3 regions of the Delftia sp. Lp-1 genome follow, and region 3 is predicted to be linked to each of the others. Evidence: predicted binding sites of a transcription regulator. Region 3 holds the regulator's gene; each other region holds the start of a gene.
What was found. The regulator FNR, encoded in region 3, switches genes on or off when oxygen is low (the NO sensors DNR and NnrR bind a similar motif). The targets are predictions, from matches to a motif close to TTGATNNNNATCAA.

Region 1 (9,822 bases), 1.4 Mb from region 3:
CGTGGTGGCCTGTGGCGCATCGGCGCGGGTCTCGCCGGCCGACATTAGCACGCTGGAGACGATGGACTTGCAGCGCAGCAGCTGCTGCTGCATTTCCTGCAGGTCGGCCAGCAGGTCGGGGTCTTGCGTGATGGCGGGCATGCGCTGCCAGTCGCCCAGGATGACGGACATGGTGGACAGCGGCGTGCCCAGCTCGTGCGCCGCGCCCGTGGCCAGCAGGCCCATACGCACGATGTGCTCCTCTTCGCTGGCACGCTGGCGCATGTTGGCCAGCCGTGCGTCACGCCGGCGCAGGTTGGAGACGATGCGGCGCAGGAAGACGACCAGCAGCACCGTGGTCAGCCCGAAGCTGATCAGAATGCCGCTCACGTACAGGCCGGGCAGCCCGTCCGGTCCCGCCGCGCCAATGGGCAGGGGCCAGTGCACGATGGCCAGCACCAGGGTGCACAGCGAGGTGCTGGCAACGATGATCCAGGCGTGCACGGGCCTGAGCAGCACGGCGCCCAGAATGCCCTGCAGCAGGAACAGATAGATGAAGGGATTGCTGGCGCCGCCGCTCAAATACAGCTGTATGGCCAGGGCGAGCACGTCGGCCAGCAGGGCCAGGAACAGGTTGCGCGCCGAGATCTGGCGGCGGTGGCTGCGGTACCAGTAGATGTAGCCAAGATTGGTGAAGACGCTGGCCATCAGCACCAGGGCCATGGCCGGCAGCGGCAGGGTGATGCCGAAGCCGTAGTGCACCAGGGAGATGGTGATCACCTGCCCGACCACGGCAAACCAGCGCAGCTGTATCAGCAGCTGCATGTTCTGGCGTTCGGTGGTGCGCTCGACGCGGAACAGGGACTCTGAAGGCGAATTCACGCGGGCGATTGTGCGCTACCGCAGGCAGCCGTGGCGCGACAGGGTCTTGTAGAGGACTGGCGTAAAAAAGGCCACCGATGTCATCGGTGGCCCTGTTGCCTGCAGCGACGGCTTTACGGCCTTACGGCTTTACGGCTTGCTGCTTGCCTGCCGGTCATTGCGCCTGACCAGCCAGGCCGCGCCGACCACCATCAGCGCCAGCCCGTACCAGGTCAGCGCATAGACCAGGTGGCTGTTGGGGAAGCGGATCACGGTCATGCCCGGGCGCGGCCAGGTGCCGTCTGCCACGGGCTGGCCCGGCAGGCCTGCGTCGATGAAGTAGGGGGCTGCATGGGCCAGGCCCTGGGCCTGTGCAATGGCCGCCACATCGCGCGAGAACCAGCGCTGCTGCGCGGGATCGTTCTCGCGCAGGAAGCCGCCGCGCGGCTCGCTGATGCGCAGCAGGCCAGCCACCGTCACCGGGTCCTGGGGCGCCTGCGCGTGCTGATCCTGCCAGCGCGCGCGCTGCGCTGTGGGAATGAAGCCCCGGTTCACCAGCACCTGGTTGCCGTCGTCCATCTGCAGCGGCGTCAGCACCCAGAAGCCGGCGCCCAATTCGGTCACGGCCTGGGTCAGCACGGTCTTGCCGGCCAGCCAGTGGCCGCTGGCCTGCACGGCGCGGTACTCGTGGTCGGCGGCCGTGATCTGCGGCCATTCGGCGGGCGGGGGCAGGGCAGTGGGTGCGGCGTGCACGCGCTGGTCCACGCGCTCTATCAAGTCCAGCTTCCAGGCACGGCGCTGGACCTGCCAGCTGCCCAGGAAGATGAAGCCCAAAAACAAGGCGATGCCCACCGAGATGAGCATCGCCTGAGCGAGTGGGCCACGCCGGCGCGATGCGCCGGCGTGGCTGGACGGCCCGGAGTTTCCGGATGCGGTCAAGGCGTGACCGAGGCCGGAGCCGTCTGCGCGGCGGGGTCGGCCGGCATGGTGTGCTGGGGCATCATGTTGGTGTTCATGTGGAACATGACCCACAGGGTGCCCGCAATGCCGATGGCCACGAAGACCACGGTGAAGATGGTGGACAGCAGGGTCCAGCCGCCTTCGATCTTGCCGTTCATGTGCAGGAAGAAGACCATGTGGACCAGGATCTGCACCACGGCGAAGCCGCCGAGCACCATCACGGCCGTTGCACGGTCCGAGATGACGTTGCTCATCACCAGCCAGAACGGGATGGCCGTCAGGATGATCGAGAGCACGAAGCCCCACATATAGCCCGAGAACGTGCTGTGCGGGCCTGCGTCGTGGTGGTGATCGTCATGGCCATGATGGTCGTGGTGACCGTGGCCATGGCCGGCGTGGATGTCGTGTGCAGCCATTTACAGCACCCCCATCAGGTAAACAAAAGTGAAGACGCCGATCCAGACCACGTCCAAGAAGTGCCAGAACATCGACAGGCACATCAGGCGGCGGTTGTTCTCGTGCGTCAGGCCGTGCTTGTTGATCTGGATCATCAGCGTGACCAGCCAGATCAGGCCGAAGCTCACGTGCAGGCCGTGGGTGCCCACCAGCGTGAAGAACGAGGACAGGAAGGCGCTGCGCTGAGGGCCTGCGCCCTCGTGCAGCAGGTGGGAGAACTCATAGAGTTCCAGGCCCAGGAAGCACAGGCCGAACAGGCCGGTGATGGCCAGCCACAGCTGGGTGCCGCCCAGCTTGCCCTGCTGCTTTTGCAGCATGGCGAAGCCGAAGGTGATGGACGACAGCAGCAGGAAGGCCGTGTTCATCGCCACCAGGGGCAGGTCGAACAGCTGGGCGCCCGTGGGACCTGCAGCGTAGCTGCGGCCCAGCACGCCATAGGTGGCGAACAGCGCTGCAAAGATCAGGCAGTCGCTCATCAGGTAGAGCCAGAAGCCCAGAGCGGTGCCGTTTTCGGGATGGGGCTCCTCGGCGAGGTGGTACTCGCGCGGGGCCAGGGCGGCAGCGCCGCCTGCGGTGTAACGGGTATCAGACATGACGTGCCAGCTGTTGTGTGCGCAGTTCTTCCGTGGCCGCGACTTCTGCGGCGGGGATGTAGTAGTCGCGCTTGTAGTTGAACGTGTGGATGATCGACGCCAGCACGGTGGCGGCGAACGACGCAATGGCCAGGGGCCACATGTGCCAGATCATCGCGAAGCCGAAGACCGTGGACAGCGCGGCGATCACGACGCCGGCGCCGGTGTTGGACGGCATGTGGACGGGCTTGAAGCCGGTCAGCGGACGCTGGTAGCCGTGCTTCTTCATGTCCCACCAGGCATCGATCTCATGCACCACGGGCGTGAAGGCGAAGTTGTACTGGGGAGGGGGCGAGGAGGTGGCCCACTCCAGCGTGCGGCCTTCCCAGGGGTCGCCGGTCACGTCACGCAGCTGGTCGCGCTTGAAGTAGCTGACCACGAGCTGGATCAGGAAGCTGCCGATGCCCAGTGCCACCAGACCGGCGCCCAGGGCGGCGATCACGAACCAGATCTGCAGCGAGGGGTCCTCGAAGTGGTTGGCACGGCGTGTCACGCCCATCAGGCCCAGCACGTACAGCGGTGTAAAGGCGACCCAGAAGCCGACCAGCCAGAACCAGAACGAGCACTTGCCCCAGAACTCGTCGAGCTTGTAGCCGAAGGCCTTGGGGAACCAGAAGTTGATGCCGGCGAACACGCCGAACACCACGCCGCCGATGATCACGTTGTGGAAATGGGCGATCAGGAACAGGCTGTTGTGCAGCACGAAGTCGGCCGGGGGAACGGCCAGCAGCACGCCGGTCATGCCGCCGATGGCGAAGGTGCACATGAAGCCCACGGTCCACAGCATCGGCACCGTGAAGCGGATGCGGCCGCGGTACATGGTGAACAGCCAGTTGAAGATCTTGGCGCCCGTCGGGATCGAGATGATCATCGTCGTGATGCCGAAGAAGGTATTCACGCTGGCGCCGGAGCCCATGGTGAAGAAGTGGTGCAGCCAGACCAGGTAGGACAGGATGGTGATACACACCGTCGCGTACACCATGGAGGTGTAGCCGAACAGGCGCTTGCGGCTGAAGGTCGAGACGATCTCCGAGAAGATGCCGAAGCAGGGCAGGATCAGGATGTAGACCTCGGGGTGGCCCCAGATCCAGATCAGGTTCACGTACAGCATGGGGTTGCCGCCCAGCTCGTTCGTGAAGAAGTTCGTGCCGACGTAGCGGTCCAGCGACATCAGCACCAGGGCTGCGGTCAGGATGGGGAACGAGGCCACGATCAGCGCGTTGGTGCACAGGGCGGTCCAGGTGAAGACGGGCATCTTCATCAGGTTCATGCCGGGTGCGCGCATCTTGATGATGGTCACGATCAGGTTGATGCCTGACAGCGTGGTGCCGACGCCGGCCACCTGCAATCCCCAGATGTAGTAGTCAAGCCCGACCCCGGGGTTCTGCGCCCCCAGGTTGGACAGTGCCAGCCAGCCGGAGGTGGAGAACTCGCCCAGGAACAGCGAGATCATCACCAGCACGGCGCCGCCCGTCGTCATCCAGAAGCTGAAGTTGTTCAGGAACGGGAAGGACACGTCGCGGGCGCCGATCTGCAGCGGAACCAGATAGTTCATCAGGCCGGTCACGAAGGGCATGGCCACGAAGAAGATCATGATCACGCCGTGTGCCGTGAAGATCTGGTCGTAGTGGTGCGGAGGCAGGTAGCCCAGGTTGTCGCCGAAGGCCATGGCCTGCTGCAGGCGCATCATCAGCGCGTCGGCAAAGCCGCGCAACAGCATGACCAGACCGAGGATCATGTACATGATGCCGATCTTCTTGTGGTCGATGCTGCACAGCCAGTCGCGCCACAGCGGGCCCCACAGGCGGAACTTGGTGAGCAGGCCCAGCACGGCAAGGCCGCCGAGCACCACGGCGATGAAGGTCGCCAGCACGATGGGCTCATGCGCCATCGGGATGGAGTCCCAAGTGATGCGTCCCAGCAGCCAGTGGGCCTGTGCCGGGGAGGTATGTTCAGACATATCGAGTCTCTTAGGTCGTGATGGGAGCGGGCGGCGGTCTGGCCGTCGTCCGCGTCCGCTAACTGCTTATTGCTGCGCAGCGGCTGCGGAGCCGTCGCGCTGGTCCAGGAAGGCCACGACGCGGTCGGCGTTTTGCACCGTGCACACATCCTGGGGCAGGTTCATGCCCACGGCCTTGAGATAGGCTTCGCCGCCGGCAGCGTCGATGGCCATCATGTGATGCATGCACATCTTGCCTTCTTCGACACAGCGGTTGAGCACCTTGTCGTACAGGCCTTCGTCCACCGTGGCGAAGCGCTCGACCGGGTTGCGCTCGCTGGGCTTGACCAGGTTCAGGTAGGTATCGCGCGTCAGGGCCTTGCCTTCGGACTTGGCCTTGGCAACCCACTGATCGAACTCTTCGTTGCTCAGGCCGTGGAACTTGAACGTCATGCCCGAGAAGCCGGCGCCGCTGTAGTGCGATGCCAGGCCGTGGAACACGCCGGGCTTGTTGATCACGGCGTTCAGCTCGGTCTGCATGCCGGGCATGGCATAGATCATGCCGGCCAGGTCAGGCACGTAGAAGGAGTTCATCGTCGAGGTGGCGGTCAGCTTGAAGTGGATGGGACGATCCACGGGAGCGGCCAGCTCGTTGACGGTGGCGATGCCTTTTTCAGGGATGAAGAACAGCCACTTCCAGTCCATGGCCACGACCTGCACCTCCAGCGGCTTGACATCGGTGCTCAGCGGCTTGGTGGCCGAGACGCGGTCCAGCGGACGGTAGGGGTCCAGCTTGTGGGTGCTGATCCAGGTGATGGCGCCCAGCGCGATGATGATCATCAGCGGCACGGACCAGATCACCAGCTCCAGCGTGGTGGAGTGGTGCCATTCGGGGTCGTAGTGGGCCTCGGTGTTCGACTGGCGGTATTTCCAGGCGAAAAGCAGCGTGAGGATGATCACCGGGATGATGATGATCAGCATCAGCAAGGTGGCCGTGACCACCAGGTTGCCTTGCTGCGCGGCGATGTCGCCGGCGGGGTTGAGCACGACGGCTTTGCTGCAGCCAGTGAGACTGGCTGTCAAAGCGGCCGCGGTGAGCCACGCAGGCCCACGGAGTTCCTTGATTTTTAGCATGCTAGGGGCGCAACAAGAGCGCGTTTACATAGAAACGCGGATTACAAGATCCGGGCAAATGTATTACGAAGTATAAATTTGTCCATTGGACATTTTGTCCAACGTCAAGGAGAACCCGGGAACTTTCTGCTACCTGGGCGGGTGCACGGCAGGTGCCTGGCGGTCCGGAGGGCGCATTTTCGCGTCGCGCGCAGCAGGACAAACACCGAGGCCGGTCGAGGTGGAAACCGCCTTGCGCCAGATCAAGCGAGGGCGTAGAACAGAGCTGTCAGTGAGACGAGACAAGGAGCATCCATCTATGAGCGGCCTCGACACAACTGCAAGCTTCCCCGGCGGAAGCTATGAGAGCAAAGAATCTCTGTCCCGCGCCGACACCCACGAAGATGTCACGCCCAACGAAATCGCCGTCGGCGTGATCATCGGGCGATCCTCGGAGTACTTCGACTTCTTCGTGTTCGGCATCGCCTGCGTGCTGGTCTTCCCGGCACTGCTGTTTCCCTACCTTTCCAAGCTCGACGGCACGCTGATGTCGTTCGCCATCTTCTCGCTGGCCTTTGTGGCCCGGCCGTTGGGCACGGCGCTGTCCATGGCCGTGCAGCGGCGCTGGGGGCGGGCGACCAAGCTGACGCTGGCGCTGTTTCTGCTGGGCGTGTGCACCGTGGGCATGGCCTTCCTGCCCAGCTACCAGCAGGCGGGGGTGAATGCCATCATCGTGCTGGCGCTGCTGCGCATAGGCCAGGGCATTGCGCTGGGTGGCTCGTGGGACGGCCTGCCGTCGCTGCTGGCCATGTCGGCGCCCAAGAACCGGCGGGGCTGGTATTCGATGATGGGCCAGTTGGGCGCGCCGCTGGGCTTCGTGCTCGCGGCAGGGCTGTTTGCCTTCATCTACGCCCATGTGGGAGCCGACGAGTTCCTCAGCTGGGGCTGGCGCTATCCCTTCTGCGTGGCCTTTGCCATCAACGTTGTGGCACTGTTCGCCCGGCTGCGCCTGGTCGTGGGCCAGTCCTACACCGAACTGCTGCAGCAGCGTGAGCTGGAGCCCATGGGCGTGCTGCCGCTGATGCGCGACGAGGGTCGCAACGTGGTGATCGGTGCGTTTGCCGCCCTGGCCAGCTTTGCGCTGTTCCACCTGGTGACCATCTTCCCGCTGTCCTGGATCTCGCTGTACTCGGACCAGTCGGTGACCCATGTGCTCGGGGTGCAGATCGTGGGCGCCTTCTGTGCGGCTGCCGCCATCATGGTCTCGGGTTGGCTGGCCGACCGTGTGGGCCGGCGCAACACGCTGGGCACCATGGCCTGCCTGATCGGCATCTTCAGCTTCCTTGCGCCCTGGCTGCTGGGCAGCGGAACGATGGGCAACAACGTGTTCATCATCGTCGGCTTCATCCTGCTGGGCCTGTCCTATGGCCAGGCGGCAGGCACGGTGACGTCCAACTTCCCCTCACGCTATCGCTACACGGGTGCCGCGTTGTCCTCGGACATGGCCTGGCTGGTGGGCGCGGCATTCGCTCCGCTGGTGGCCCTGGGCGTGTCCTCGCGCTTCGGACTGGTGGCGCTGGGGATCTATCTGCTGTCGGGTGCGCTGTGCACGCTGGCGGCGCTGGGCATCAACCGCGCCATCGAGACGCGCGACTGAACGGGCGCAGCAAATCAAAGGCCGGCTCTGCCGGCCTTTTTCGTTGTGACTTCGCCTCAGGGGTTTTCACCGTAGCGCTGCTTGAAGTCGAATTCGAGCCTGTCGCAGTCCTGCACCGATTCAAACTGCTGCGTCTTGCGCTCGGCCTCTGGCCGCGCGGTTTCCTTGCGGCAGATCTTGATGGTTTCGCGCTCCACCCAGCGCGCCTCGCCTTCGGGCGTGGACAGCAACTGGCCAGCCAGCATGAGCACAGCGAAGAAGGCCACGGGCAGGCCGATGAGCCAGGGCACGATGCGGCTTTTTGGCGGCTTGGGCGGTTTGGCCGGATCGGATCCGTGGGCGCTGGCAGCGGGGGCCGGTTCGCTGGAATGAGGCTCGGGTGTCTGTGGTTGCGCCATGGTGTGCTTGCTGTGGTTCCGGCTGGAGATTATCCAGGGCGCCCATCGCGCGCAGTCTGAGCGGGATCAGGGAACGGCTAGATCGCCTGTGCTAGCCATCTCCCTCATCTCCTGCACCAGCCATTTCTCCAGCGCAAGAATGTCGGCCCTGCGGCCCAGACGGGGCGTCACCCACAGCTGCAGGCGCCGTGGACCGGCCAGCTGCGCGCCGCTGTTGCGCGCGCATGGCAGCGATCCGGCCAGCGACGGGCTGGAGATCGTGCTCAAGGGCGGGCAGATGGGAGGAGAGGCCTTCTTTGGCCAGGTGCGTGATGGAGGCCAGGCAGGGCTCGCTGCCGCAACCATGGGGCAAACCTATAATGCGCGTTGGTCCCGACGGGACACCCTCCCACCAGGGACAGCGCCCCGCGTGCGCGCTCCGAACTCCTAGACACCATGAGCACACCCACTTTCACCGTTGCCGACATTCGCAAGAGCTTTCTGGACTTTTTCGCATCCAAGGGCCACACCATCGTGGAGTCGAGCCCCCTGGTGCCCGGCAACGACCCGACGCTGATGTTCACCAACTCGGGCATGGTCCAGTTCAAGGACGTGTTCCTGGGCACCGACAAGCGCCCCTACAAGCGCGCCACCTCGGTGCAGACCTGCCTGCGCGCAGGCGGCAAGCACAACGATCTGGAAAACGTGGGCTACACGGCCCGCCACCACACCTTCTTCGAGATGCTGGGCAACTGGTCCTTCGGCGACTACTTCAAGCGCGAGTCGCTCAAGTGGGCCTGGGAGCTGCTGACCGAGGTCTACAAGCTGCCCAAGGAACGCCTGCTGGCCACGGTCTACGCCGAGGACGACGAGGCCTATGACATCTGGACCAAGGAAATCGGCCTGCCGCCCGAGCGCGTGATCCGCATCGGCGACAACAAGGGCGGCCGCTACAAGAGCGACAACTTCTGGATGATGGCCGACACCGGCCCCTGCGGCCCCTGCTCGGAAATCTTCTACGACCACGGCGCGCACGTGGCCGGCGGCCCTCCGGGCAGCCCTGATGAAGATGGCGACCGCTTCATCGAGATCTGGAACAACGTGTTCATGCAGTTCGACATGGACGAGCAGGGCAACGTCAAGCCGCTGCCCGCGCCCTGCGTGGACACCGGCATGGGCCTGGAGCGCCTGGCCGCCATCCTGCAGCATGTGCACAGCAACTATGAGATCGACCTGTTCCAGGCGCTGATCAAGGCCGCTGCGCGCGAGACGCACATCGCCGACATCGAGACCCCCTCGCTCAAGGTGATCGCCGACCACATCCGCGCCACCGCCTTCCTGGTGGCCGACGGCGTGATCCCCTCCAACGAAGGCCGCGGCTACGTGCAGCGCCGCATCGTGCGCCGCGCCATCCGCCACGGCTACAAGCTGGGCCAGAAGACCCCGTTCTTCCACAAGCTGGTCAAGGATCTGGTGGCCGTGATGGGCGATGCCTATCCCAAGATCCGCGAGCAGGAAGCGCGCATCACTGAAGTGCTGCGGGTCGAGGAAGAGCGCTTCTTCGAGACCCTGGCCAACGGCATGGAAATCCTGGACGCGGCGCTGGCCGGTGGCGCCAAGGTGCTGCCCGGCGACGTGGCCTTCAAGCTGCACGACACCTACGGCTTCCCCCTGGACCTGACCAACGACGTCTGCCGCGAGCGCGGCCTGAGCGTGGACGAGGCGGGCTTCCAGACCGCCATGGAAGAGCAGAAGAACAAGGCCCGCGCAGCAGGCAAGTTCAAGATGGACCGCGCCCTGGAATACACGGGCGATGCCAATGCCTTCACGGGCTACCAGAAGCTGGCC
Region 2 (9,822 bases), on a different contig from region 3:
GCTCTGTTGTTTTTGATGAGTGCGAATCGTTCTTATTTTATTTTCCCGTCGACAACGGCCTGGCCGACGGCAGCGCAGCTGCTGTTTTTCTTTACAAGCGGACCGATCTGTGAGCAATTCATTCAGGATGCTGAATGTTGCCTTGTTCATCAATGACATGCAGGGCCGCCAGTGCCCGGGCGCGTGCAGCGCCCGGCCCGATTCACGGCGTTCCGGCGAACACGGCAGCTTTGTAAAGTTAGCCCGATGTGGCCCTCAGGCAACATCCTGATACGAAGATCAGGCCCACAGCCGCCCCGCATTGGAGACCAGGAACAGCACCAGCCCCACGGCACCGCCGACCACGGTGCCGTTGATGCGGATGTACTGCAGATCCTTGCCGATGTGCAGCTCGATCAGCTCGGACAGCTCGCGCGCATCCCAGCGCCGCACGGTATCGGCGATGTGCTGGGCCAGGAACTGCGAGACATCGGGCGCCAGCGCCTGGGCCCAGCGCTTGAGGCGCTCGTTCATGGAGCTGCGCAGCGCCTCGTCGTGCGCCAGCGACTGGCCCAGCCAGCGGCCCATGGCGGCGGTCTTGCGCGCCACCTGCGAATGCTCGTTGGCCAGGTCCGCCTGCAGCTTGGCGCGCAGGCCCAGCCACAGCGCCCGCAGGTAGCCGGCCAGCTTTTCGTCGTGCAGCAGGTAGTGGCGCAGCCGCTCGGCGCGCTCGGACATGGCGGGGTCGGACTGCAGCCGCGTGACCAGCCGGTCCACGGAGGCGTCGAAGGCCTTGCGCATGTGGTGCTCGGGATTGCTGGCAATGTCCTGCAGCAGGCTGTCGAGCGCGCCCGCAATGGCGCTGGCGCCCTTGTCGCTGAGCCAGTCCGTGGGCAGCATCTTTTCCTTGAGCGGATGCTCGCGCTTGAGCCACAGCACGATGGTCTGGGCGATCAGCACATGGGTCTCGGCCTCGCGCAGCACGCCGCTGACGCGGGCCAGCACATCGTCCAGCACGGCCTGGTGGCGGCCGTCCTTGGTCAGGCCCGACAACAGATCCGCCGCCGCGCGTGGCAGGTCCACCTGGGCCAGCAAGGCCTTGAATGCCTGTGTCAGAAAGCGCTCCACCTGCCGGTCCTGCACCATCTCCAGCGCCGCCAGCGCCAGCCGCGCCACCTGCCGCCCCAGCAGGGTGCTGTTGGCCGGCGTGGTCAGCCAGCCGGCCAGCACGCGCGCAGGATCATGGCGCTCGATCAGTGCCACCAGCGAAGGGCCGTCCAGGAACTTGTCGCGCACGAAGTTCGCCAGGTTCTCGCCGATGCGGTCCTTGTTGCGCGGGATGATGGCCGTATGGCGCCCGACCAGGGGCAGCGGAATGCGCCGGAACAGCGCCGACACCGCAAACCAGTCGGCCAGCGCGCCGACCAGCGAGGCCTCGGTCACGGCCTTGATGCAGGCCAGCCACAGCGGCACCTGCTGCCAGTGCCCCGCCGCCACGGACGAGGCCACGAAGCCCAGCGCCACGAACAGCAGCAGCGCCAGCGGCAGGCGCTTGGCCGACTTCAGTGTTTGACGTTGCTCTGGCGACAGCATGGAGCGCAGCATACGACGCCCGTCCGCCATCCGCATGGCGATGCCTGCCGCCAAAGCCTGTCAGCCAGCGCCTGCCTGCGAATTGCGCGGACAATACCGGCTTTCTTCAGAACCCTCTTGCGAGAACAAGACCATGACCGACGCCAACGCACCCGCCGATCGCCCCGCACTGCCCGACCACCTGTCCATCGACCCGCGCAGCCCGCACCATGTGGCCGCCGTGTTCGAGCACGACATCGGCATCCGCTTCAACGGCAACGAGCGCTTCGATGTGGAGGAGTACTGCGTGAGCGAGGGATGGATCAAGGTGCCGGCCGGCAAGACGGTGGACCGCAAGGGAAAGCCCCTGCTGATCAAGCTCAAGGGCGCCGTGGAAGCTTTCTACCGCTGATTTCCTGCGCCTGTGCCGCCACAGGCTTGACCGGCCGGTCGCAAGGCCGGCCGCAACCTCTTCAGGAATCAGCGGGCTTCAGCTCGCATCGGCCCGCGGCGCCGGCGGATTCCTGAACTTCTCCCGCAGCTCGGCGCAGTGGTCCTTGGCCGGCAGGGCATCCGTCTTCTGCAGCCAATCCACATCCGAGGCCTGCGCCACCGATGTCTCCCCCGCCTGCGCCACGGCCACCTTGGCGCCTGCGGCCTCGGGCAGCCAGGTGGGAATGCCCACGCCGCGCAGCACGTGGCCGCGTCCGGCCACCAGCAGCACGGTCTTGCCGGGCTTGACAGCGGCCCTGGCCACCTCGGCCATGCTGGCATCGCGGGCCAGCTGGATGCGGGCCATGGGCGCCAGCTGGGTGTCGGGCAGCAGGCCGCAGTGGCCTTCGCGGATGGCGTCGAGCTGGCGCTGCCAGCCCTCGGGCGGCAGGTGGGTGTCCAGGTTCTCGTTGCGCATGGCCTGCTTCATGTCGGCGCGCGGCAGGTTGCCGCCCAGCACGGGCACGCCCGCGCGCACGGCGGCCATGACCACGCCGCGGTAGCGCGGCCAGGGCCAGGCCGCGTCCTGCCATTGCAGGGCCTGCTGCACCGCGTCCTCGGAGGCATCGCGTGCCAGGCTGGCCGTGGAGCCCGTGCGCGGCGCCATCTCGATCACCAGCGCGGCCAGGCGCTCCTGTTTTGCCAACTGCTCCACCGTGGCCTGCTGCCAGGCCTGGTGGGCGACCGCATCGTGCTGCTCGCCCAGCAGCACGATGGGCGCGTCGGACCAGCGCTGCAACTGCTGCGTCCAGTCCCGCGCCGGGGCGGAGGAGCTGGCGCAGCCGGCAAGGGCTGCCGCCAGCAATGCGGCCGCAGCCAGGCCGGCAAGGCGCGGGGTGCGGATGAAGGGGCGGGGGATGGAGCGGACTTGCATGGCCCCATGCTAAACACTGGCCTCGCCCGGGGACGCCATAGGCCCTGTGGGCATTGGGGGCAGTTGAAAGGATCCTAGGAATCGGGGCGGGGCACGGCGCAAACGGGTGGCGCTTGATTCAGGTCAAGACGCGCAAATGTGCCGTGGCTACAGTGCAACCATGCATGGCAAGCCCTCGCTTTCGACCAAGCTGCTGCTCATGGGCGCAGCCTGCCTGCTCGCGGCCGTGGCCTCCATTGGTTTCACGCTGTGGGTGGCCTGGCAGCTGGAAGGCGGCGCGGCGGCGGTGAACGAGGCCGGGCGGCTGCGCATGAGCATGGTGCGCATGGCCATGGCGCGCCAGAACGAGGCGCCTGCGCAGTGGCAGGAGCGCGCACGACAGTTCGACGCCAGCCTGGACCTGCTGCGCAGCGGCGACATGTCGCGGCCGCTGTTCGTGCCCTGGAGCGATGCGGTCAGCGCGCGCTACGAGCGCATACGCGGCGACTGGAGTGCGCTGCGCACGCAGTGGCAGGCCGAGGACCATGTCGATGCGCAGGCCATCATGGGCAGCGCCGACGCCTTCGTGCGCGAGGTGGACGACTTTGTCGAGGCCATCGAGGACCGGCTCTCGCGCTGGACGGCCATCCTGCACCTGTTTCAGATGTGTCTGATGGCGCTGGCCATCATCGCGGCCGTGAGTTTCATGGCCACCAGCTACTGGCTGGTGCTGCATCCCGTGGGCCAGCTGCGCTCGGCGCTGGAGCGCATGCGCCGCGGACACCTGGACACGCGCATGAGCGTGGAGGTGGACGACGAGTTCGGCCAGCTGGCCGCAGGCTTCAACCTCATGGCCCAGTCGCTGCAAAGCTCGCACGCCGAGCTGGAGGACAAGGTGCGCGAGAAGACCGCCAGCCTCAACGTGCAGCACCAGCAGCTGCAGGCGCTGTACGCGGTCAGCGTGCAGGCGTCGGAGGCCGCCAGCCTGCAGTCCCTGGCCGAAGGCTTTGTGCGCCAGGTCCGCCTGGCGGCCCAGGCCGATGCGGCCACGGTGCGCTGGTCCGACGAGGCCAACGAGCGCTACGTGCTGCTGGCCGGCGACGGCCTGCCCCAGTCCATGTCGGTGCAGGAGCACTGCCTGCACACGGGCGCCTGCCTGTGCGGCCAGCCGCGCGAGCAGGCGCGGCTGCGCGTGATCCCCATCACGCCGGCCAGCGACCTGCAGCTGCCGCACTGCCGCGAGGCCGGCTTCCAGACCGTGGTCAGCATCCCCGTGCAACTGCAGCAGCGCCTGCTGGGTGAGGTCAACCTGTTCTTTCGCTCCACCGTGGTGCTCACGGACGACATGCGCGACCTGCTGTCCGCCATGGCGCGCCACCTGGCCAGCGCCATGGAAAGCCTGCGCGCCACGGCGCTGGAGCGCGAGGCCGCCGTGGCCGAGGAGCGCGGCCTGATCGCGCGCGAGCTGCATGACTCCATTGCCCAGTCGCTGGCCTTTCTCAAGATACAGACCCAGTTGCTGCGCGACGCCGTGGCCAAGGGCCGCGACGAGGCGCGCGACCGCAGCCTGGGCGAGCTGGAAGTGGGCGTGCGCGAATGCTATGCCGACGTGCGCGAGCTGCTGGTGCATTTCCGCACGCGCACCAGCGCCGAGGACATCGAGGCCGCGCTGCGCGCCACGCTGTCCAAGTTCGAGCACCAGACGGGCATTGCCACCTCGCTGAGCATGACGGGCCAGGGCCTGCCGCTGGCGCCCGACGTGCAGATCCAGGTGCTGCACATGGTGCAGGAGGCGCTGTCCAACGTGCGCAAGCACGCGGGTGCCAGGCATGTGGAGCTGCGCGTGGGACGCCACCCCTGGCGCTTCGAAGTCTGCGACGACGGCTGCGGCTTCGTCCCCGCCACCGTTGCGCCGGACTCGCTGCATGTGGGCCTGGGCATCATGCGCGAGCGCGCCCTGCTGGCCCAGGCGCTGGTCCATGTCCACTCCCGCCCCGGCGAGGGCACGCGCGTGCTGATCGAGCTGCCGCCGTCGGCCTCGGCCGGCGCGCCGGCGCAGGCCCTCCCCTCGAACGCGTGACACGCTCCCGGAAGAAAAAAGCCGCCCCATGTCCTTCTCCAGCCCCATCTCCGTCTTCGTCATCGACGACCACACGCTGTTCCGCCGCGGCCTGATCGCCCTCATCGCCCAGGACGCAGGCCTGCGCGTGGTCGGCGAGGCCGGCGACGCGGGCGAGGCCCTGCGCCTGGTGCCCGCGCTGGCGCCCCAGGTCATCCTGCTGGACAACCACCTGCCGGGCGTGCTGGGCGTCGATGCCATCGCAGGCCTGCGCGCGGCCTCGCCCGGCAGCCGCGTCGTCATGCTCACCGTGAGCGAGGACGGCCAGGACCTGGCGGCCGCGCTGCGCAACGGTGCCCAGGGCTATCTGCTCAAGACCATCGACGGCGACCTGCTGTCCGAGGCCCTGCGCCGCGCCGCGCGCGGCGAGCCCGTGGTCAGCCCCGAGATGATGGGCAAGCTGGTGGCGGCCTTCCAGTCCCAGGGCGCGCCCGAGCCCCAGGCGCCCGAGCCGGACGAGGCCCCGGCCTCGCCGCTGTCCCCGCGCGAGGAAGAGGTGCTGGTCCAGATCGCCCGAGGCGCCAGCAACAAGGAAATCGCCCGCACGCTGGACATTGCCGAGACCACGGTCAAGATCCACGTCCAGCACATCCTGCGCAAGCTGGGCCTGAGCTCGCGCGTGCAGGCGGCGGTGTATGCGTCGGAGCGGCAGCGGGATTAGCGGGCTACGCTGTGGCCGAAGCCCAACCATCCCCCGCACACCGCAGCGCCCACACCCAGGCCAGCGCGGCCGCCACCGTCAGCCCGGTGAGCATGGCTGCCGCGCCCATGGCGTCCAGTGCCATGCCGGCGGCCAGCGGCACCAGCATGCGGCTGGCGGCGAAGAGGCTGGCCTGCAGGCCGTAGTCGAAGGCCTGCCAGCGCGGGCGGGCGAATTGCATCATCAGTCCGAAGACGCAGGCCGAGGAGGCGCCCATGGCTGCTGCCACGCAGGCCACGGCCGCGACCAGGCCCGGGGCCGGGGCGCCGGCTGCGATGACGGCCGCCAGCAGCGCCAGCGCCGCCACATTGCAGCCCGCATACAGGGGCAGGGCGCGCCGGGTGCCCAGGCGGCGCGTGAGCAGGGGCGAGGCCGCGCCCGCCAGCGCGGCCACCACGCCGCCGCCCATGCCGGCCAGCAGGGCGGCCTGGGCGGGCGCGAAGCCGTGGTCCAACATCAGCGGCTTCAGGTAGAACCAGGCCGCGCCGATGAAGGGGAAGTAGCTGACCAGCACCAGGGTCCAGCGCCAGGCGCCGGGCTGGGCGCCATAGCCGCGGACCATGGCGGCCAGTCCAGCTTTGGGCGCAGGCAGCAGCACAGGCGAGGGCGCCTCCCCGGGCTCATGGCGCACCACCCAGGCCAGCAGCAGGGCGCCCAGGGCCAGCGCGCCGGCCAGGCAGAGGAAGGGCGCGCGCCAGCCCCATTTCGCCTGCATGAGCAGCATCATCCCGCCGCCCACGATGGCGCCCAGCGACAGCGCCGCTGCGCGCACGCCACCGGCGCGCATGCGCTCGGACGCGGGCAGCAGGCGGATGGCCAGGGCGCTGACGGGAATGTCGGCCCAGGTGGCGGCCAGCGCGGCCGCGAAGGCCAGGCCGAACAGCCACAGGCGCTCGGCCAGCAACTGCTGCCAGCCCAGGGCCAGCAGCACGGCCGCATAAGCCAGGCACAGGGCCAGCGCCCAGGCGCGGTAGCGCGGCTGGCCGTTCGCGCTGCGCGCTTCCACGGGCGCGGCCAGCGCGAACTTGATCAGCGCGGGCAGCCCCGCCAGCTGGAAGAGGCCGATGGCCGTGCCCGACCAGCCATGCTGGCGCATGACCAGGGGCAGGCCCAGCCACAGGTAGACGCTGGGCGCCGTGAGCGCCAGGTGCAGCCAGCCGAACAGGGCCTGGAGCAGCCAGACAGGGCGGGGAGCTGCGGCCTTCATGGCGCGGCCTTGCGGGCCACGAGCACGGCCAGCGGCGCCATCGGAAACTCGCGCGACTCGATGCGTTCGATGCGCTCGAAACCCGCGTGCGCCAGCAGCGCCTGCAGCTCGCCGCGCCGGGTTACGCTGCGGCCCAGCAGGCGCATGGGCAGGTAGTAGGGCAGGGTGCGCAGGGCCGATTCGGGCGCGTCGTCCACCTCCGCATGGGCGCAGACGAAGACGCCGCCGGGCGCCAGCGCGTCGAACACCTTGGCGACCACGGCTGCCGCATCGGGCACGAAATGCAGCACGGACGAGCACCAGACCAGGTCGTAGCCGCTGCCTATGCCGTCCGTGGCCAGGTTGCCGCCCAGGGCGGTGAAGCGGTCGGACAGGCGGGACTGGCGGGCGTTGTCCGCCGCCACGGCCACGGCCTCGGGCCAGTCGAAGACGCTGGCCTGCAGCGCGGGCTGCTGGCGCAGCAGGGCCAGCGCGATCCAGCCGGGGCCGCCGCCCAGGTCCAGCATGCGGCGCGCGGCGCCGGCCTCGGCAACCTGCTGCAGCAGGTTCAGCGCGGCAGGCACGCTGACGGCGCGCTGCTCCTGGCCGATCTGGGCGCGCGCGGCGGCGGCCCAGCCTTCGGCATTGCCCGTGGCCAAGGGGGCGCTGCAGGCCGAGCCGTCCCCGGCAGGGCCGTGCTCGACCAGGCCGCGCAGCAGCGTGGCGGAGTGGCGCAGCGAGCGCAGGCGGAACAGCCAGGCCGCGCCGCAGGACTCGGGCGATGCGCTGTGCAGGTAGCGCAGCGCATCGGTGGCCAGCAGGTAGCTCACGGGCTCGTGCTGGCCGCGCCGCAGGAGGCCCATGCTCCACAGCAATTCCAGCCAGTGGGAGGTATTGGCCTCGTTCCAGCCCTGGGCCTGGGCCAGCTCGGCCGGCGTCTGGGGCGTGGCCAGCCGGTCCAGAGCGCCCGATTCGAGTGCCAGCACCAGGGCCTCGGCCTGCACCTGGGCGGCGGCCAGGTCCCACAGCGGTTGCAGGGCGTGAGAGGGGGTGTGGGTAGGGGATTCACGGCGGGGTGTATTCATCGGAAGGTCCTTTTCACGAAAGGGAGTCACATGCGCCAGGTCAGCCGCACGCCGAACTCGCGCGGCGGGCTGTAGACCACGACCTGACCATTCAGGTAGCCCACGGCGTCGTAGCGGCGGTTGGCGGCATTGCGCAGGTAGGCGGCGATTTCCCAGGACCCCTGGGCATAGCCGGCCGACAGGTTGAGCAGCCCGTAGCCGGGGCGGCGGTAGGCGTTGGCGGCGTCCAGGTAGACCTTGCCCGTGCCCTGCACGGCGGCCTGCGCCCACCAGCGGCCGGGCGCGTCGTAGCGCAGCGCCACATGGGCCGTCATGTCGGGCGCAAACGGGTTGCGGTGGCCGTCGTAGACGGCGGCGCCGTCGCGGAACGTGCCGAATCGCGTGCGGTTCAGGCCCAGGGCGGTCTGCAGCTGCCAGCCGCCGCCGAACACATAGTCCAGCTCGAAGTCCGCACCCGTGGAGCGCGCCCGCGCCGCATTGGTGATGTAGACCACGCCCGGCAGGCCCATCTGCTGCACCTGCATGTCGCGCACCTGCTGGGTGTAGACCGAGGCCGCATAGCGCAGGCGCTGCCCCAGCAGCCGGCCCTTGGCGCCGATCTCCCAGGCGCGCACGGTCTCTGGCTCGTAGGCCGCATAGCCCATGGCCGGAGAGAACACGTTGAAGCCGCCCGCGCGGTAGCCCTCGCTGAGGCTGGTGTAGACCTGGCCCTGGGGCGACCACTGGTATTGCAGCGAGAGCTTGGGGCTCAAGCGCGACCAGTCGTCGCTGCGCGCCGCCGCGCCCATGGGGGCCAGTTCCACGCGGTTGCGCTCCGCGCGCGCGCCGGCCGCCAGCGTCCAGCGCTCGGACAGCGGGACGGTCCAGTGCGTGAACAGCGCCGCCGTGCTGCCCTTGAGTCCGGCCGTGGGCCGCATCAGCGCGGCGGGCAGCTTTTGCTCGTAGCGCAGGTCATGGTCGTCGCGGTCCAGGTACAGGCCGGCCAGCCAGCGCGCGTTCCACAGGCCTGCGGCCTCGCCTTCCAGGCGCAGTTCCTGCGAGGTCGTGGCCAGGCGGTAGTCGCGCCGCACGTGGAGCAGGTCGGCGCGCTGGAAGTCCGTGTCCTGCAGCACGCGGTCGTCGAAGACATTGCGTGCGGTGATGGAGCGCAGCCGCAGCCCCGAGGCAAAGCGGTGCGAGACATCGAGCGACAGCGTCTGCCCGCGCGAGCGGTTCCAGCTGTCCGTGCCCGAGTTCACCGTGGCGCGCGGCGCGGCAATGCTGCCCCATTGCGCGGCGCCGTCGTCCCAGCGCTGCTGGGCGTAGCGCAGCGTGGCCTCGGTCTCGGCCGTGGGCGTCCAGCGCACGGCCAGGCGGCCGCTGGCGCGCTCGCGGTCGTCCACGCGCGCTCCCGTCGCCTGCTGGCGAATGAAGCCGTCCTGCGCGCGCCACTCGCCCGACAGGCCGATGTAGAGCTGGCCCGGCACCAGCGCGCGGCCCAGCTCGAAGCTGCCCGCGCGCTGGCCGTGGTGGCCGGCCTCGGCGCTGATCGATGCATAGGGCGTGTCGCCGGGCTGGCGCGTGACGATGCTGACCACGCCCGCTTCGGCATTGCGGCCGTACAAGGTCGATTGCGGGCCGCGCAGCACCTCCACGCGGTCCACGCCCTGCAGGTTGTGCTCGAAGCCCTGGGCCATCAGCGTGGGCACGCCATCGACCAGCAGCAGCGTGGACGAGGAGAACGACACGAAGTTGGCCGTCAGCCCGCGCATCACGGGCGGCTGCACGCCCGACTGGCCGAAGGCCTGGAACACAAAGCCCGGCACCTGGGCGGACAGCGCGTCCAGCCCGCGCACG
Region 3 (9,822 bases):
GCGTCGGCCGCGGACTCCAGCGTGGCGCGCAACTCGCCCAGCAGGCTCTCGAACTCGGCCTCGTGCAAGGCCTGCTCGCGCCGGTCCAGCATGCTGACCAGCAGCACCTCGCCGTCGAGCGCGCGCACGCGCATCTCCACGGGCGCCAGTTGGCCATCGGCGCGGCGCACCTCGGCAATGAACTGGGCTCCGGCCTGCCAGTTGAAGGGATCGCTCCAGAAAGCCTGCTGCTGCGGCGTGGCGGCCAGCACCTGCACGGGCAGGCCCGGGGCCGCATCGGCCTCATAGCCGGTGACGGATTCGCTGGCGGCGTTGGCGCGCAGCACCTTCAGGGTGCGCGCATCGATCAGCCACAGGGCCTCCTGCAGTGCATCGAGCAGACGGGGCCAGGCGCGGTTGAGCGCTTGCTTGTTCAAGACGCCACCTTCGATGGATCCAACTCCACCGCCCGTTCAAAGTAATAGCAGACACGCCGGCGCGGCGACAGGTAGTCCAGCGCATCGCGCGGCAGCTGCGCGGGCGCCACTCCCCGGCGTATGCCCAGCTCGGGAAACAGCTCCAGCGCCAGCACGGGCGCCTGCGCGGCCGGCACGCCGGCATCGTGCACCATCACCGAGGGCTTGAGCGGGCGTGATGCATTCACGGACATGACCATGGCATGGCGCCCGTCGGTCAGCTCCACCACCGAGCCCGGAGGGAACACACCCATCATGCGGATGAAGCCATTGAGCACGGGCGCGGCGAACTTGTCGCGCAGCCGGCTGAACAGCATGGACAGGGCCTCGTGCGGCGTATGCGGCGTCTGCGCATCGCCAGGGTTGCACAGGCGGTCATAGGTGTTGACCAGGGCCAGGATCTGGCCCGTGAGCTCCATGTCTTCGGCCACCAGGCTCAGCGGGAACCCCGTGCCGTCGGCCCATTCATGGTGCTGGGCGATGGCCGTGGTGACCTGGGCCGACAGGCCCATGCGCATGGCAATGGCCACGGATTCGCCCACATGGCGCTCGTAGCGCTCGCGCAGGGCGTCGGGCACGGAAGGCTCCAGGGCCAGGCCGTGCATGCCTTCGACACCGGCCACGGGCTTGCCCGCGTCATGCAGCAGCGCCGCCAGGCCCAGGTCGCGCAGCAGCGATTCCTGCAGGCCCAGGGCCCGGCCCAGCAGCAGGCTGAGCACGGTCACGTTGACGGCATGCACGCTCTGGCTGCTGCCCACGCCATCGGACAGCAGGTGAATGGCCACGTCCTGTGGTCCCGCCAGTTCGGCCAGGCAGCCATCGACCAGGGCCTCGGTGGGCATGCGCGCCTGCTCGGGCGCGCTGGCGATGGTGGTCTCTATGGCCACATAGCCGCGCTCCACCTTCTGAAAGCGCGCATTGCAGTCCTCCAGCCGGCCGCGCCAGTCGGGCACGGACAGCAGCAGCGGTGCTGGCGCAGGTTCGGTGGGTGCAGGCTCGGGGGCCACCACGACGGGCGGCAGCTCCTGCGGCGGCGGGGTGCGCACCTCGGCGGGCCAGGTGTCGCTTTTGTGCGGGACACAGCGCACCACCTCCAGGCCCAGGGATTTCAGGGTCTGGATCTGTGCGCTGGAGGTGATCTTGAAGCTGCTGACCGGAAAGGGATGGTTCAGCCACCCAACATCGAGCTGGACAAACATGCCCGGACGGAGGTCTCGGATATCGATGAGGACGGAATGGTTCACGCGCGGCAACGGCCCCGAGGCTGAAGGAATCGGCAATATGTAAGCCGATGATTCGGGCATTATCTCCAGTTCTGAGGGCCTCGCAGCCAATCCGCGACCCCAGGTGCCAAGTCTGGCCTCAGCTGTTGCTCAACGGCACCAGAGGCTGGGCTTGTAGATCAGGTCCATCCACAGCGCCCAGACGGCCACGCCCACCAGCATCAGGCCGGCCAGGCGCGTGCCCCATTCGGCGCGCAGACCGTTCAGGCGCTGCCGGCCCAGCCGCCACAGCCAGGGGCCGGCCACCAGCCACAGGCCGCTGCCCACGCCAAAGGCCGCCATGGCCAGCGCGCCCTGCAACGGGCCGCCGCTGAGCGCGGCGACCAGCACGGCCGAATACAGCAGTCCGCAAGGCATGAGCGCCCAGGCATAGCCTGCCGCCAGCGTGCCGCCCGGCGCCGACACCCAGGGCTGCACGCGCCGCCAGGCGGCGCGGCCGGCTGACTCCAGCCAGGCGGGCTGGCGGGCCTGCACCATCATGGCCAGGCCCCAGGCCATCACGGCGACATGGGTCAGTGTCCAGAACGGCTGCAGCGCCGTGGTCTGGCTGGTGAGCCAGGACAGGCTCTCCATGGCCAGGGCCGAGGCAGCGCCCAGGCTGGCATAGCCGGCCAGACGGCCGCCGTGGAACAGCGCCGTGCGCAGCCACAGCCGGCTTTGCAATCCATGCACGGCCACCACCTGCGAGCCGCCGCCCTGCCCCGCCCCGCCCGTGACCACGCCGCAGGGCGCAGCGCACATGGCAAGGCAATGGGGCCCGCCGACGAGCCCCATGATCAAAGCGGTCCAGAGCAGCGACAACAGCATGGGGCCTAGATGATCCTCGAAAACCGCGCCCGGTTCTTGTCCGCCTGCAGATATCGGTCAAACAGCATGGCCACGCCGCGCACGAAGTACCAGCCCATGGGCGTGACCTGGAAGCCCTCGTCGCTGATCTGCACCAGACCCTTGGCCTGCAGGTCCTCCAGGGCCGCCATCTCGGGCGCGAAGTACTCGCGAAAGCCCAGCAGCCAGGCCTGCTCCATGGGCTCGAACAGCACGGCGCCCTGGCACATGATGGCCATGATGACGGCGCGGCGCACCAGGTCGTCGCGCGACAGCGCCAGGCCCCGCACCACGGGCAGGTGGCTGGCGTCGATGGCGTCGTAGTACTCCTCCAGCGTCTTGGCGTTCTGGCTGTAGCTGGCGCCCACCTTGCCGATGGCCGACACGCCCAGCGCGATCAGGTCGCAGTCGGGCTGGGTGCTGTAGCCCTGGAAGTTGCGGTGCAGCCGGCCCTGGCGCTTGGCCACGGCCAGCGAGTCCTCGGGCAGGGCGAAGTGGTCCATGCCCACGTAGACATAGCCACCGTCCATGAACGCGGCGATGGAACGCGACAGCATGGCCAGCTTGTCGGCCCCCTGGGGCAGATCCTCGGCCGCAATGCGCCGCTGCGGCTTGAAGCGCTCGGGCAGGTGGGCATAGGCATAGAGCGCGATGCGGTCGGGCCGCAGCGCGTTGACCTGGGCCAGCGTGCGCTCGAAGGATTCGGGCGTCTGCTTGGGCAGGCCGTAGATCAGGTCCACGTTGATGGAGGCAAAGCCCAGCTGCCGCGCGGCCGCCACCAGCTCGAACACCTGCTCGGCCGGCTGCACGCGGTGCACGGCGATCTGCACCTGCTCGTCGAAGTCCTGCACGCCGAAGCTCAGGCGGTTGAAGCCCAGCTCCTTGAGCACGGCCAGGCGCTCAACGCTGACGGTGCGCGGATCGACCTCGATGGAGTACTCGCCACCCGGCTCCAGCTTGAAATGCTCGCGCAACAGGCCCATCAGCGTGCGCAGCTCGTCGTCGGAGAAGAAGGTGGGCGTGCCGCCGCCCAGGTGCAGTTGGCTGACGGTCTGGCCCTTGCCGCAATGGGCCGTATGCAAGGCCATCTCGCGCGCCAGGTAGTCCAGGTAGACGGCGGCGCGATCGTGGTGGCGCGTCACGATCTTGTTGCAGGCGCAGTAGTAGCAAAGCGACTCGCAAAAGGGCACGTGCACATACAGCGACAAAGGCATGGCACGCGCTGCGGTACTCGATTTGCGTTGTTGCAGCGCCAGGATATAGTCCTCTGCACCAAAGGCCTCGACAAAGCGGTCGGCGGTAGGGAACGAGGTGTATCGGGGCCCCGGTACGTCAAAGCGACGCAGCAGCTCTGGGGTGACAGCGGTCATGGGTTTTTTCCTCTAATACCTCGACTGTGCCGCAGCACATCGGTCATGTCCTTGACTCATATCAAGAGTTGTTTGAGGGACTGCTGCGACAATTTGATCCAACTCATCGCAATCCACGAGGTCACCGCCGGCACGCTGTGTGCCGCTGATGTTTATCACTCCATGAACCTTCAGACCATCAAAGCCTCCTGCTCCAACTGCAACCTGCGCGAACTGTGCATGCCCATGGGCCTGGATGCCGAGCAGATGCAGCGCATCGACGACATCGTGGCCACGCGCCGCAAGGTCAAGCGCGGAGGCCTGCTGTTTCGCAACGGCGAGACATTCACCTCGCTGTACGCCATCCGCACCGGCTTCTTCAAGACCTGCGTGGCCACCGAGGACGGACGCGACCAGGTCACAGGCTTTCAGATGGCCGGCGAGATCATCGGCCTGGACGGCATCGTCAACGACCACCACACCTGCGATGCCGTCGCGCTGGAAGACGCCGAAGTCTGCGTCATGCCCTTCGACAAGCTGGAAGACCTGTCGCGCGAGGTCACGGCCCTGCAAAACCATGTGCACAAGGTCATGAGCCGCGAGATCGTGCGCGAGCACGGCGTGATGCTGCTGCTGGGCAGCATGCGCGCCGAAGAGCGCCTGGCCGCCTTCGTGCTCAACCTGGTGCAGCGCCTGCATGCGCGGGGCTTTTCCAAGTCCGAACTGGTGCTGCGCATGACGCGCGAGGAAATCGGCAGCTACCTGGGCCTGAAGCTGGAGACGGTGAGCCGCACCTTCTCCAAGTTCGCGGACGACAACATCATCGAGGTGCGCCAGCGCCATCTGCGCATCCTGGACACGGAGGCGCTCAAGCGCATCGTCAACAGCCAGCAGTGCCAGTGAGGCTGCAAGGGCGGCAAGCATTCATCCGCCAATGAACAAGGCCCGCGACAGCGGGCCTTGTTCATTGCGGCGGGCTCTCGCTCAGTCCCGCCCCAGCCCCTGCATGGCCAGGTCCGGGTCGGGCTCGGAGACCACGCCGTCATTGAGATCGCGGGCCGAGCGGCCCAGCATGGTGGTCATCAGGCTGGAGAGCATGGTCACGCCCCAGAAGGCGAAGAAGGCCAGCGTGTAGATGCCCTGGCGCGACCAGCCCAGGTCGCCGAGCCAATGCAGCTCCAGCGGATCCACAAAGGCAAAAACCAGCATCTCCATCACGGCGGCTGCCAGAAAGGCAGGCCAGGCAATCCACATCCAGCGTTGGGCCAACATCAGCGATCTCCTTGTGCTGTCGAGGGGTCGCCTTCATTGTGCGCCGCGCCAACGCATGGCGCCAAGCCCCGCAGCGCCCTGCACGCCTGTAGGAAACCCTCACCCGTCGCGCATGCCGGAGATGCGATCCGCCATGCAAAAAGGCCGCGACTGCGGCCTCTTGCAGGGGTGCACGGCGATCAGCGGTCCGTGGGGTGATCGTGCGCGGGCGTGGCCGCATGGTTGCGGCCGGTGACGGCGGGCGCCATGCTCTTGGGCACTTCGCGCACGCCATCGGCACGCTCGTTGATCGTGATGCCGTTGCGGTAGTAGTCGGGGTCGATCACGGGATCGGCGCCATTGATGGCGATGATGGCCGTGATCACGGCAGCGACCACCACGGCCGCCGGGCCGGCCACCACCAGCCAGACATGGCCGAACTTCCACCAGGGCTTGCCGGCGTCGGGGTGCGATGGAGCCTGCGCGGGCGCGGACACTGCGGGACTGGAAGACATGGGAAACCTCTTTCTTTCAGGCGGCAGGCGCGGACCGTGCCGCGCCTGCCAGGAACATCACCGGGGCACCAGGAAGACGGCCTTTTCGGACGCGCGTCCCGCGCCCGAATGCACGGCATCGATATCGAAGAATACGGTGTGCGAGCCCGGCTCGGCCGAACCGTAGGGAATCTGCAGGCGCGCCGCAATGCCGCGCGTCTCGGCCGGGCCGACCTCGACTTCCTGCTCGGACGCCAGCTCCAGCCCGTCCAGGCCATGGGTGCTGATGCGGTAGCGCTGGGCCTGCTCGGTGGCATTCATGATCTGCAGGCGGTAGACATTCTCCAGCTTGCCGCCCGCCACGATGCGCGACAGCGAGGCGCGGTCGCGGATCACGTCCACCTTGACCGACTGGCGCAGCGCCAGGCTCACGATCATGGCCACGCTCAAGCCGATCAGCACGGCCGAGTAGATCAGCACGCGCGGACGGAAGATGCGGCGCAGCACCTGGGCACGCCGCCACAGGCCGGCCATGGCGTTCTGCGTGGTCAGGCGGATCAGGCCGCGCGGGTACTCCATCTTGTCCATGATGGAATTGCAGGCGTCTATGCACAGGCCGCAGCCAATGCATTCGTATTGCAAACCGTTGCGGATGTCGATGCCCACGGGGCAGACCTGCACGCACATCTTGCAGTCGATGCAGTCGCCCAGGCCCTGGGCCTTGTAGTCCACCTTCTTGGTGCGCGGCGCACGCGGCTCGCCCCGGCCCGTGTCGTAGCTGACGATCATGGTGTCCCGGTCGAACATGGCGCTCTGAAAGCGCGCATAGGGGCACATGTACTTGCAGACCTGCTCGCGCATGTAGCCCGCGTTGCCATAGGTGGCAAAGCCGTAGAACAGCACCCAGAACATCTGCCAGCTGCCCTGCAGCGCCAGCAGCTCGCCGCCCAGCTCGCGGATGGGCACGAAGTAGCCCACGAAGGTGAAGCCGGTCCACAGCGCAATGGCGATCCACAGCAACTGCTTGAGCGACTTCTTCCAGGCCTTCTCGAAGGTCCAGCCGTTCTTGTCCAGCCGCATGCGCGCGCTGCGGTCGCCTTCGACCTTGCGCTCCACCCACATGAAGATCTCGGTGTAGACCGTCTGCGGGCACGAGAAGCCGCACCACAGGCGCCCGGCCACGGCCGTGAACAGGAACAATGCCAGCGCCGAGATGATCAGCAGGCCCGCCAGGTAGATGAAGTCCTGCGGGTACAGCACCAGCCCGAAGAGATAGAAGCGCCGCGTTCCGAGGTCGAACAGCACCATCTGGCGCTGGCCCCACTCCAGCCAGGGCAGGCCGTAGAAAACCAGTTGGGTGAGAAACACCAGGGCCCATCGCCAGCGTGCGAAGACACCGCTGATGGAGCGCGGGTAGACCTTCTTTTCCGACTCGAACATCGACACCAGCTCGCCCGGATCAGGCGTGGCCGGCGTGATCGGAATGACTTTGCGGGGAGGCTTCCCGGTGTCATCCCCGCTCTCGGGCTTCATGGTGGGTTCCTTTGTTTTTTTGAAATATCTGAAAACTCAAAACGCAAAAAGGCGGCGCCGCAGCGCCGCCCCTGTGCTTACTGACGGACTGCGCCGTCTTTGTGCGACATGCCCCAGACATAGGAAGCAAGCACCGCGATCTGCGCCTCGGTCAGCTTGTCCTTCTGGGCAGGCATCTCGTTGTGCTTGCCGTTGTTGATCATGGCCGTGATGGCGGCCTCGCCCCAGCCGTGCAGCCAGATGTCATCGGTCAGGTTGGGCGCGCCCAGGGCCTGGTTGCCCTTGCCGTCCATGCCGTGGCAGGCAGCGCAGGCCGTGAACTTGGACTTGCCCAGCGAGGCCTTGAGCGAATCGTGCGGGCTGCCCGACAGGCTCAGCACATAGTGCGAGAGGTTGCGCACATCGTCGGGCGTGCCGACGGCAGCGGCCATGGGCGGCATGATGCCGATGCGGCCGCCCGTGATGGTTTCCCTGATCTTCTCGGGCGTGCCGCCATGCAGCCAGTCGCCATCGGTCAGGTTGGGGAAGCTCTTGCCGCCGCGTGCATCCGAGCCGTGGCACTGTGCGCAGTTGTTCATGAACAGGCGCTCGCCGATGGCCATGGCCTGGGGATCCTTGGCCATGTCTTCGGTGCTCATGCTCGTGAACTTGGCGTACAGCGGCTCCAGGTCCGCGCGGGCCTTGGCCATCTCGTTTTCATAGGCGCCCAGCTGCGTCCATCCCAGCTTGCCCGCGAACGAGCCCAGGCCCGGATAGGCCGCCAGGTAGGCGAAGCCGAACACCGAGGTGATGATGAACAGCCACATCCACCACTTGGGCATGGGGTTGTTCAGCTCGCGCAGGTCCTCGTCCCAGACGTGGCCCGTGGTGTTGTCGGCCGATGGGACCACCTTCTTGCGTGCGGTGAGATACAGCAGCAGCAGGCAGCCGATGATGCCGCCCAGCGTGATCGCCGTGACATAGATCGACCAGAAGTTGTTTACGAAATCGCTCATGGGAAGTTCTCGTTCTGGTGGAGGGACTCAGTCTTGCTCGAACGGCAGCTGGGCGGCCTCGTCGAAACGGGCCTGGTTGCGGCGGGCGAACGCCCACCACCAGATGCCGATGAAGCAGGCCAGCGAGGCCAGCGTGGCCACGATGCGCATGGTGGTGATGTCCATGTCGCTCTCCTTTACTTGACCGAACGGCCCAGGACCTGCAGGTAGGCGATGACGGCGTCCATTTCCGTCTTGCCCTTGACCTGCTCGGCAGCGCCGCTGATTTCCTCGTCGCTGTAGGGCACGCCCACCTTGCGCAGCGCGCTCATGTGCTGGGCGACCACGGTGTCATCCACCTTGTTCTTTTCCAGCCAGGTGTAGGCAGGCATGTTGGACTCGGGAACCACGTCGCGCGGGTTGTTCAGGTGGATGCGATGCCATTCGTCGCTGTACTTGCCGCCCACGCGGTGCAGGTCGGGACCCGTGCGCTTGGAACCCCACTGGAAGGGGTGGTCATAGACGAACTCGCCAGCCACTGAGTAGTGGCCGTAGCGCATGGTCTCGGCGCGGAAGGGGCGGATCATCTGCGAGTGGCAGTTGTAGCAGCCCTCGCGCAGATAGACGTCGCGGCCCATCAGCTGCAGCGGCGTGTAGGGCTTGAGGCCCGCCACCGCTTCCGTGGTCGACTTCTGGAAGAACAGCGGAACGATTTCCACCATGCCGCCGACGGCGACCACCAGCAGGGTCAGAACGATCAGCAGGAAATTGTTGGTTTCCACCTTCTCGTGGGAAAAGCTCTTGGGAGCGCTATTGTTGTGATCGGACATGAGTAATGCTCCTAGACGCTCAGGCGTGGGCCACGACGGCAGGCACGGCCACCTTCACCGAACGGCCCGAGATCGCGGTCTTCCAGGTGTTCCACAGCATGACCAGCATGCCGCCCAGGTACAGCAGGCCACCGGCCACGCGGATCACGTAGAACGGATAGCTGGCCTTGACGCTTTCGACGAAGGTGTAGGTCAGCGTGCCATCGGGATTGACGGCGCGCCACATCAGGCCCTGCATCACACCGGCGATCCACATCGCGGCGATGTACAGCACGATGCCGATGGTGGCCATCCAGAAGTGCAGTTCGATGGCGCCCACCGAGTGCATCTTGGTCTTGCCGAACAGGCGCGGGATCAGGTAGTACAGCGAGCCCATGGTGATCAGGCCCACCCAGCCGAGGGCGCCCGAGTGAACGTGGCCCACGGTCCAGTCCGTGTAGTGCGACAGCGCGTTGACGGTCTTGATGGACATCATCGGACCTTCGAACGTGGACATGCCGTAGAACGACAGCGACACGATCAGGAAGCGCAGGATGGGGTCGTCGCGCAGCTTGTGCCATGCGCCCGACAGCGTCATCACGCCGTTGATCATGCCGCCCCAGCTGGGAGCCAGCAGGATCAGCGAGAACACCATGCCCACGGACTGCGTCCAGTCGGGCAGCGCGGTGTAGTGCAGGTGGTGAGGACCCGCCCACATGTAGGTGAAGATCAGCGCCCAGAAGTGGACGATGGACAGGCGGTAGCTGTAGACCGGACGGCCAGCCTGCTTGGGGATGAAGTAATACATCATGCCCAGGAAGCCTGCGGTCAGGAAGAAGCCCACGGCGT

Region 1: a site for FNR is predicted at 6,056-6,069, ahead of cyoA (ubiquinol oxidase subunit II). Genes of this name have one in related genera too.
Region 2: a site for FNR is predicted at 3,031-3,044, ahead of LGR64_RS23300 (type IV pili methyl-accepting chemotaxis transducer N-terminal domain-containing protein). Genes of this name have one in related genera too.

The regions. Positions count from the first base shown of each region.
Region 1 is NZ_JAJALJ010000001.1:2,161,518-2,171,339, forward strand. Features, by position in the region: gene LGR64_RS09630 (ATP-binding protein) at 1-861, opposite strand, end outside; gene LGR64_RS09635 (SURF1 family protein) at 991-1,704, opposite strand; gene cyoD (cytochrome o ubiquinol oxidase subunit IV) at 1,776-2,216, opposite strand; gene cyoC (cytochrome o ubiquinol oxidase subunit III) at 2,217-2,849, opposite strand; gene cyoB (cytochrome o ubiquinol oxidase subunit I) at 2,842-4,848, opposite strand; gene cyoA (ubiquinol oxidase subunit II) at 4,915-5,961, opposite strand; gene LGR64_RS09660 (MFS transporter) at 6,260-7,597, shown strand; gene LGR64_RS09665 (hypothetical protein) at 7,654-7,995, opposite strand; gene LGR64_RS09670 (hypothetical protein) at 8,062-8,262, opposite strand; gene alaS (alanine--tRNA ligase) at 8,431-9,822, shown strand, end outside.
Region 2 is NZ_JAJALJ010000003.1:497,697-507,518, forward strand. Features, by position in the region: gene LGR64_RS23280 (hypothetical protein) at 1-113, shown strand, start outside; gene LGR64_RS23285 (DUF445 domain-containing protein) at 280-1,584, opposite strand; gene LGR64_RS23290 (DUF3297 family protein) at 1,706-1,963, shown strand; gene LGR64_RS23295 (ChaN family lipoprotein) at 2,042-2,917, opposite strand; gene LGR64_RS23300 (type IV pili methyl-accepting chemotaxis transducer N-terminal domain-containing protein) at 3,078-4,976, shown strand; gene LGR64_RS23305 (response regulator) at 5,005-5,676, shown strand; gene LGR64_RS23310 (MFS transporter) at 5,681-6,922, opposite strand; gene LGR64_RS23315 (class I SAM-dependent methyltransferase) at 6,919-7,986, opposite strand; gene LGR64_RS23320 (TonB-dependent receptor) at 8,013-9,822, opposite strand, start outside.
Region 3 is NZ_JAJALJ010000001.1:3,525,228-3,535,049, forward strand. Features, by position in the region: gene LGR64_RS15880 (bifunctional diguanylate cyclase/phosphodiesterase) at 1-416, opposite strand, end outside; gene LGR64_RS15885 (HD-GYP domain-containing protein) at 413-1,759, opposite strand; gene LGR64_RS15890 (sulfite exporter TauE/SafE family protein) at 1,829-2,545, opposite strand; gene hemN (oxygen-independent coproporphyrinogen III oxidase) at 2,551-3,933, opposite strand; gene fnr (fumarate/nitrate reduction transcriptional regulator Fnr) at 4,096-4,815, shown strand; gene LGR64_RS15905 (hypothetical protein) at 4,897-5,184, opposite strand; gene LGR64_RS15910 (FixH family protein) at 5,364-5,678, opposite strand; gene ccoG (cytochrome c oxidase accessory protein CcoG) at 5,736-7,190, opposite strand; gene ccoP (cytochrome-c oxidase, cbb3-type subunit III) at 7,268-8,185, opposite strand; gene LGR64_RS15925 (cbb3-type cytochrome oxidase subunit 3) at 8,213-8,350, opposite strand; gene ccoO (cytochrome-c oxidase, cbb3-type subunit II) at 8,362-8,994, opposite strand; gene ccoN (cytochrome-c oxidase, cbb3-type subunit I) at 9,014-9,822, opposite strand, start outside.